DNA from 2 places in the Micromonospora sp. H33 genome. Region 2 is predicted to be linked to the other one. Evidence: riboswitches for the same ligand, from Rfam matches in the RefSeq annotation. Region 2 holds a riboswitch; the other holds the start of a gene.

Region 1 (4,368 bases), on a different contig from region 2:
CGGGCTGGGCGACTCCGGGTAGGCGGACCAGTACCCGCGCTCCGAGATGGCGGTCAGCGCACGGGTGAGGGTGTCGGCGTGCCTGTCGTACAGGGGGTGCGGGGTCTCCGTCATGCCCGCCATCATGCAACAGAAAGCCGCACGATCAGTAGGGGCGTGTCACAACTCAGATCGTCAACTGCCAGTCGGTCCAGCCGTCGACCGGGCGGAAGCCGAGCTGCTCGTTGATCCGGATCATGTGGTCGTTGACCGCGGCGTTCCAGGTGTCGACGGCCCGGAGCTGCGGCTCGTGCGCCAGCGCGTACCGCAGGTTCTCGGCCTTGACGAGGAGACCCAGCCGGTGCCCACGGTGGTCCGGGTCGACGATCGTGGTCTGCTGCCACGCGTGCCACGGCGAGCCGGGACTGACGTCGAGCATGGTCCAGGCGACCAGCCGGCCGGTCGCCTCGTGCACCGCCCCGTAGTGGTAGGTGCGCCGCCCCCGGGCCGCGAGCGCCTCCTCGACCCCCCGGATCCGCCCGGCGTCGATCTTCTCGGCCTCCATCTCCAGGTCACCCAGCGGCGCGTCGGTGTTCATCCGGCTCTCCAGCCGGGCCACGTCGGCGACGTACTCCTCCGGGACCGGGCCGTGCCAGCCCACCGCGCGGTACCCGGCCGTGTGCGTGCGGGCCTCCGCCAGGAGCGTGTCCAGCGCGGCGTGGTCGACGGTGGTGACGTCCAGCCGCCGCCGGACCTCCGCCAGCGCCGCCTGGGCGCCGGTGGTCGCGGCGAAGGCCCCGCCGGCCTCCGGCCGCGCCGGCCCGTCCGGCAGCGCCACCACCGTGTCGCAGTAGAGCCGCTTGCGGCCGTTCTTCCGGGCCTCCTCGACGGCGTACGCGAGCAGCGCCCGACCCGCGCCCCGGCGCCGGTGCTCCGGGTGGACGTTCAAGGTCACGCTGGCGTTGTCGGTGTTGTCGAGTTGCGGGAACCGCAGCTCGAGATGGCCGACCGCCACGCCGTCGAGCCGGGCGAGCGCGCGGGTCACGACGTAGCCCGGCATCGGGTGGGTCGCGTACGCGGCGAACTCGTCCCGCGTCTGGACCGGGAAATCGGGCAGGTCCGCAGCGGTGGCCGCGGTGACGATCCGGTGCGCCGCGTCGATCGCGGCCGGGTCGGCGGCGTCGTACGGGGTGACGGCGATGCTCATGGGAGCGAGCGTGCGCCGAAAACGCGATCGGGGCCAGCGGTTTTCCGCCGGCCCCGATCGGACGTGGTCGGGAGGGACGATCGCACAACGCCTCCGGCGCTGGGTCGTAAGAACTTCGCAAAGTCTCCGGCGAAACGCCCTCCCGCACGGAGCATCTTGCGCCGCCCGATTGCTGCCGTCAAGTCCTTCACGGCGCGTTTTCCGCACTCACCGCGAAAAGCCGATTACTGCGCGGATCGCCCGATCCCCCGTCCGGGCGATTCGTCCCGGTGCGGGCTAGCGGGCCCTCCCCGCCGAGCGGCGGTGCTCCGTCAGCCCAGGAGGCCGGCGTCGCGGGCGGCGCGCAGGGAGGGCTTGATCCGGTGGGTGGGGCCCACCTGGCCGGCGACGGCGTCGAGCGTCTTCAGGCCCTCGCCGGTGTTGAAGACGACGGTCTCCGCGGCCGGGTCGAGTCGGCCGGACTCGACGAGCTTGCGCAGCACCGCCACCGTCACCCCGCCGGCCGTCTCGGCGAAGACGCCGGTGGTCCGGGCGAGCAGCCGGATGCCGGCGCGGATCTCGTCGTCGTCGACGTACTCCATCCAGCCTCCGGTGCGGCGGACGGCTTCGAGGGCGTACAGGCCGGCGGCCGGGTCGCCGATGTTCAGCGACTTCGCGATGCCGGTCGGCTTGACCGGGGTGATGGTGTCGCTGCCGGCGTGCAGGGCCGTGGCGATCGGGTTGCAGCCCGCCGACTGGGCGCCGAACACCTTCCAGCCGCCCGCCGGCGCCTCCACCAGCCCGATCTCGACCAGCTCGCTGAACGCCTTGTCGATCTTCGTCAGCAGCTCGCCCGACGCCATCGGGATCACCACCTGGGCGGGGATCCGCCAGCCGAGCTGCTCGGCCACCTCGTACCCGAGCGTCTTCGACCCCTCGGCGTAGTAGGGGCGCACGTTCACGTTGACGAACGCCGTGTCCTCGAACTCGTCGGTCTCCACCAGCTCACCGCAGAGCCGGTTCACGTCGTCGTACGACCCGTCGATGGCGACCAGGTCACCCCCGTACACGGCGGTGGTGATCACCTTGCCCTGCTCCAGGTCGCTGGGGATGAAGACCACCGACGGCGCGCCGGCCCGGGCCGCGTGGGCGGCGACCGAGTTGGCCAGGTTGCCGGTGGAGGCGCAGGCGAACCGGTTGAAACCGAGCGCCCGCGCGGCGGTCAGCGCCACCGAGACCACCCGGTCCTTGAAGGAGTGCGTCGGGTTGGCGCTGTCGTCCTTGACCCACAGCGGCGCGGTGATGCCCAGTTCGGCGGCGAGGTGCGGGGCGGCCACCAGAGGGGTCAGCCCCGGGTCGAGGGTGACCCGGGTGGCCGGGTCCTGACCGGCGGGGAGCAGCGCCGCGTACCGCCAGATGTTCTGCGGACCCGCCTCGATCTGCTCGCGGGTGACGGCGGCGAGGGCGGCGGCGTCGTAGTCGACCTCCAGCGGGCCGAAACACTCGTAACAGGCGTGCTGGGCGGCCAGCGGGTAGCGGGCCGAACAGGCGCGGCAGACCAGGGCGCGGGCGGGGCTGCTGGCGGTGTCGATCCCCGAGGGGGCGATCGTCGACGTCATGTCGAGAGTCCTCTCATCTTTCCCCGGCGTCGCACTCTGCGGCGGGGACGGAATTGGCACCTGCCCCGCCGGTCGCTCTGCGATGAGCGCGCGGGGTGGTTGCCGGGGCGTCGTCGGGCCGTATCCCTCAGCCCCTCTGGATGAGGTATGCAGTTGTGCTGCCGAGTCTAAGCAAAGGCCGGCGGCTGTCCACCGTCCGTTCCCACGCTGTGGCCAGATGTGACCTACTCCGCAGCGCCGAGGTGCCCCTTCGCTCCCTGTCGAGCTGCCCCATCTGTGCGACCGGCCACCTCTTCGAGATCTTGGAAGGAAATGGCCCCTCCCCCCAGGGGCCGAAATCTTCCAAGATCTACGGTGAGTTCCCGCGCTCCCGAACGTAGACGCCGCGCCCTTGGTGGCCCTCGACCAGCCCCTCGGCGCGGAGGATCAACATCGCGGAGCGGATGACCTGCGTGGAAACCCCGTAATGAGCGGCGGCCAGGAACGCGCTCTGGTCCCATGAACGGGGCAGCTCGACAGGACGCCGTGCGCATCCGGCCACCCACAGGGCCGGCGCGAGGATCGGCGGGTGTTCCTCCGCAGGACCCTGATCCGCTGCCGGCTCGCCGTGCCGCTCGCCGGGATCGTCCTGCTCGCCAGCTGCGGGCCGACTGACCCGCCCGAGGCCGGGCCGGTGCCGGTACGGCTCCCGTCGCCGCCCCAGGTCACCCCGTCGGCCGGCGTCGACCCGATCACCCCGTCGGCCGGGGTCGACCCGATGGCGGACTGCCCGGCATCGGGCATCCGGATCCGGGCGCTCGGCGTCAGCGCCCCCATGGGGCTGCGCGCGCTCGGCGTGGAGCTGGTCAACTGCGGCACGCGCGCCTACCCGCTCCACGGGTACCCGGCGCTCCGGCTGCGGGACGCCGACGGCGGCCCGGTGCCGGTCCGGGTGATCCCCGGGGCGAAGGGAATCACGTCGGGCTTCGACGACCCGCCCCGGCCGCTCGTCCTCGCCCCCGGTGAGCGGGCGGGCGCCGCCGTGCTCTGGCGCAACCTGGTCACCGATCCGGCCGTTGTTGCGACGAACGCCGAGCACCTGGAGGTCGCCCCGGCCGCCGGCCAGCCCGGGCAGGAGGTCGACACGGACGGGCCGATCGACCTCGGCAACACCGACCGGATCGGGGTCAGCGCGTGGGAGAAGCGCGAGCCGGCCACACCCGCCCCGGTGCCACCCACGCCGACGCCGGGAGCCCCAACCGAGGGCGCGCCCACCCCGGCGGCCTCGCTGCTATGACACGACGTCCTTGCGGGTGAAGCGCCAGAAGGCCAGCCCCCAGAAGATCGTCGCGTAGCTGACCGCCGAGATGGTCCCCCGGACCACGTCGTCGGTCTGCACGGGCGTGGAGAGCAGCCCCAGCCAGGCGGTGCTGTAGTGGGTCGGCAGGAAGGTACGCAGCACGCCCAGCGCGGTGATCTGGTCGAGGATGCTGGACAGGATCCACAGCAGCACCGCGCCGCCGACCGCGCCGAGCGCGGCGTCCGTCGACACCGACAGCAGGAACGCCAGGCCGGCCACCACGAGGAGTACGACGGCCAGGTACC
Region 2 (4,368 bases):
GGTCGGCGTCACGAAGCCGACCGAGGGCATGGCGAGCAGGGCGGCATCCAGGACGTCGGTCGCGTAGTGCTGCACGAAGGCGCCGCGGCCGGGGTGGAAACCCCGGGTCATGATCTGGTCGTAGATGGCGTTGCGGGCGGTGACCCAGCGGCCCGTGTCGGCGGGTCGGCCGTGGCGGTCCGCGAGGCGGATGGCCCGGTCGAGCGCCACCCACGACATCAGCCGCCCGTAGGTGTAGTCCTGGGGGCCGGCGCGGCTCTCCCAGATCCCGTCCTCGGGCTGGTCCCAGTTGTCGCAGAGCCAGTCGATGATGCGAACGATGCGCAGCCACGCCTGATGGGGGCCCTTCAGGCCGTGGCTGTCCGCGAGGTGGATGGAGTTGAGAGCCTCGCCGTAGATGTCCAGTTGCAGTTGCCGTGCCGCACCGTTGCCGACCCGCACCGGCCCGGACCCGCGGTACCCCTCCAGGTGGCCGAGCACCTCCTCCGTGAGATCGGGCGAGCCGTCGACGCGGTACATGATCTGCAGCGGCACTCCGTCCCGCTCCGCGTCCTGGACCCGATCGCCGAGCCACCGGAGATAGCCGGCGGCCTCGTCGGTGAAACCGAGACCGAGCAGCGCATGCACGGAGAACGACGCGTCGCGGATCCAGGTGTAGCGGTAGTCCCAGTTGCGTTCGCCGCCGACCTGCTCCGGCAGCCCGGCGGTGGGCGCCGCGATCAGGGCTCCGGTCGGGGCGTACGTCATGAGCTTGAGCGTCATCGCCGACCGCTCCACCATCTCCCGCCAGCGCCCGGTGTACCGGGACCGGTCGAGCCAGCGCCGCCAGAAGTCGCGCGTCTCCTCCAGCATCTCCCGCACCTCGTCCGGACTGTAGGCGCGGGGCGGATCCGGCGAATTGGTCTCCAGGACCACTCCCCCGGCCTCGCCCTCATGGAGCGTGGCGACCACACAGAGGCCCTCTTCGGTGCGCCGGCGTTCATGCTCCTCGGACAGGCGCTCGGCGTACCGGATGGTGCCCAGGGTGAGCGACTGCGTGGTACTGCGCAGGACGCTGCCGTCGGGGTACGCCTCCAGCTTGTACGGATCGCGGCCGTAGTTGAAACGCGGCCGGCAGTCGGCCCGGAACCGCATGCTGCCCCGGACAACCCGGAGCATCCGGACCAGACGGTGACGATCGGTGGGTCGGTCTCCCGCCACCGGCATGAAGTCGACCAGCTCGCCGACGCCGTCAGAGCTGAGGAAGCGGGTGATCAGGATCGGGGTCCCCGGCAGGTACAGCTGCTTGCTCGTGTAGTCGACGCCGTCGGGCGAGATTTGGAAGTAGCCGCCGCGACGCCGATCGAGCAGGCCGCCGAAGATGCTCGGCGAGTCGAAGCGCGGCGCGCAGAACCAGTCCAGGGTGCCGTTGATGCTCACCAGCGCAGCGGTCTGCAGGTCGCCGATCAGCCCGTGCGCCTCCACCGCAGGGTACGAGTCCACCAGACCTCCCCAGTCTTCCCCCGACCCCGCCGACTACCCCCGACCTCACGGGCCACACCTCACATCCGGTACCGGCCGGGAAGCCGCGTGCCGCCAGGGCGAACCGGTCAGCGCTCGGGCCGACGCCGACCCGGGCTACCCGTTCCGCGCGCACCTGCGGCACGTCGGCGGGGCGATCGAGGAGTGACGAATCCGCAGGTACGGCGGCACGTGAGGGTGGTCATAACGGCTGGACGGCACACCGTCACCCGCTGCTAGTCTCGTCCGCAGGTCATGAGTGCCAGCGCGAAGCCCCGGCTTGCTGGCCGGCAACCCTCGTCCACGTAGGGGTGCCCCGGGTGAGGACCAGGCACCGGAGCGGGCTCCGGTGCAAGCGTGGCCTGGTTCCCCAGGTCAGCACCGACCTGGAGGAGAGCCATGTACGTCCGCATCGACGCCCCGCCGCCGGCCCTGACCCGGCGCCGTCACGTCGACATGATGCGGGTCTGCAGCGCCGCGTGTAGCTGAGCGCCACACTCCCTCGCACCGAACCTTCCCAGCGGTCCGCCCACCGGCGCACCGTCGGCGGCGCACGCCCGTGCCCGCCCGGACAACCCACTCGGAGACACCTGTGCGATTCGTTCCCGCCCTGACCCGGGCCGCCGCCCTCGCCGTCGCCGCCGTCCTCGGCGCCGCCACCCTCACCGCCTGCGGCGGTGACGACGCCGCCGGCTCGGCGGACAACCCCTACGACCTGCTCCAGCCCGGCGTGCTGCGCGCCGGCACGCTCACCGACGCGCCACCGAACGTGTACCTCAAGGACGGGAAGTTCACCGGCTTCGACAACGACCTGCTGGTCGCGGCGGCCGCGAAGATCGGCCTGAAGGTGGAGTTCGTCGGCACCGACTTCTCGGCGCTGCTCTCGCAGGTCGCCAACCGCAAGTTCGATGTCGGAAGCTCGTCGATCACCATCACCGAGGCGCGGAAGAGGACCGTCGACTTCGGCAACGGCTACGACTTCGGCTACTTCGGACTCGACGTGCCGGCCGGCTCCCCCATTACCGGCTTCGACCAGCTCAAGGGCAAGCGGGTGGTGGTCGTCCAGGGCACCGTCCAGGACGACTACGCCACCCGGGAGGGTCTCGACCCGGTCCGGGTGCCGGACTACAACGGCGCACTCAACCAGCTCAAGGCGGGCACCGCCGACGCCTGGATCGCCCCCGCCGAGATCGGCGACAAGTCGGCCGCGGACAGCAACGGCAAGATCACCGTGGCGGCGAAGGAGCTCAGCCCCGCGCCGACCGCGTACGCGTTCGCCAAGGGCAACGACAAGCTGCGCGAGGCGCTGGACAAGGCGCTCGACGAGGTGATCGCGGACGGCACCTGGACGCGACTCCAGCAGCAGTACTACCCGGGTCGACCGATCCCGGCGGACTTCAAGCCGGGCAGCGGCACGGTCACGGTCAGCTGACAAGGAAGGGCCCCTTTTAAACGCCTGGCGAGGTGAAGGGGCCCCTTCTTAACAGGAACCAGGAAAGAGCGAGCGGGGCGGTAGGAGAAGCCACTGATGGATCCGTTGAGCACCCTGTGGGAGACCTTCTTCGACTGGGAGTCGATGCGGGAAGCGCTGCCCGAGATGCTGACCGTCGGGCTGCCCAACACCCTGATCCTGGCGGTCTCCGCCGCCCTGCTCGGCACCGTGCTGGGCCTGCTGCTGGCGGTCGCGGGCATCTCGCGTACGCGTTGGTTGCGCTGGCCGGCCCGTGTCTACACCGACGTCTTCCGCGGCCTGCCGGCGGCGGCGACGATCCTGCTGATCGGCGTCGGGCTGGCGCCGTTCGGGATGGAGGTGTGGGGTCCGAACCCCTACCCCCTCGGCATCCTGGCGCTGTCGCTGATCGCGGCGGCGTACATCGGGGAGATCTTCCGGTCCGGCATCCAGTCGGTGGAGGCCGCCCAGGTGGAGGCAGCCCGGGCCCTCGGCTTCTCCTGGGGGGAGGCGATGCGGGTCGTGATCATCCCGCAGGGCGTCCGCCGCGTGCTGCCCGCGTGGGTCAACCAGCTCATCGCGCTGATCAAGGACTCCAGCCTGGTGTACTTCCTCGGGTTGCTGGCCAGCCAGCGGGAGCTGTTCCGGATCGGGCAGGACTACGCGGCGAACACCGGCAACCAGTCGGCGCTGCTGCTGGCCGGCCTGTTCTATCTGGCGCTGACCGTGCCGCTGACCCATGCGGTCAACTGGATCGACCGGCGGCTGCGGCACGGGCGTCCGGCCGGCTCACCCGGCGACGAGGACGACGACCTGACGTTCGCCGGTGCGGTGGAGGGGAGCCCACGATGAGTACGTCGGTCAGTGTGAGCCTTCGCGACGTGCACCTCGCGTTCGGCCGGAACCGGGTGCTGCGCGGCGTCGACCTGGACGTGCCGAGCGGGGCCACCGCGTGCGTGATCGGCCCGTCCGGGTCCGGCAAGTCCACTCTGTTGCGGACGATCAACCGGCTCATCGAGCCGGACAGTGGCGACGTGCTCCTCGACGGCCGCAGCGTGCTGGGCGACGACCCGGACCGGTTGCGGCAGCGGGTCGGCATGGTGTTCCAGCAGTTCAACCTGTTCCCGCACATGAGCGTGCTGCGCAACGTCACCCTCGCGCTGCGGCGGATCCGGAAGCTGCCCGAGGACGAGGCGGTCGCGGTGGCCCGGCACCACCTGGACCGGGTGGGGCTCGCCGCGAAGGCGGACGCCCGGCCGGCGCAGCTCTCCGGCGGGCAGCAGCAGCGGGTCGCCATCGCCCGCGCGCTCGCGTTGCAGCCGCAGGTGATGCTCTTCGACGAAGCGACGTCGGCGCTGGACCCGGAACTGGTCAAGGGTGTGCTGTCGCTGATGGCGGAGCTGTCCGCGGGCGGCATG

What was found. A riboswitch is a leader RNA that binds a small molecule or an ion and turns the genes downstream of it on or off. The one in region 2 is predicted to bind S-adenosylmethionine.
Region 1: it holds a riboswitch for S-adenosylmethionine, as region 2 does, so the genes downstream of both, thrC (threonine synthase) here and ACTMS0_RS20600 (ABC transporter substrate-binding protein) in region 2, are expected to answer to the same signal.

What each region holds. Positions count from the first base shown of each region.
Region 1 covers NZ_JBQHDE010000003.1:88,255-92,622, reverse strand. The annotation lists gene paaN (phenylacetic acid degradation protein PaaN) at 1-114, opposite strand, end outside; gene ACTMS0_RS09605 (GNAT family N-acetyltransferase) at 167-1,186, opposite strand; gene thrC (threonine synthase) at 1,498-2,784, opposite strand; SAM riboswitch class I at 2,795-2,931, opposite strand; gene ACTMS0_RS09595 (GntR family transcriptional regulator) at 3,134-3,325, opposite strand; gene ACTMS0_RS09590 (DUF4232 domain-containing protein) at 3,353-4,060, shown strand; gene ACTMS0_RS09585 (ABC transporter permease subunit) at 4,055-4,368, opposite strand, start outside.
Region 2 covers NZ_JBQHDE010000009.1:196,887-201,254, reverse strand. The annotation lists gene ACTMS0_RS20605 (glycoside hydrolase family 15 protein) at 1-1,482, opposite strand, end outside; SAM riboswitch class IV at 1,752-1,864, shown strand; gene ACTMS0_RS20600 (ABC transporter substrate-binding protein) at 2,093-2,932, shown strand; gene ACTMS0_RS20595 (amino acid ABC transporter permease) at 3,029-3,802, shown strand; gene ACTMS0_RS20590 (amino acid ABC transporter ATP-binding protein) at 3,799-4,368, shown strand, end outside.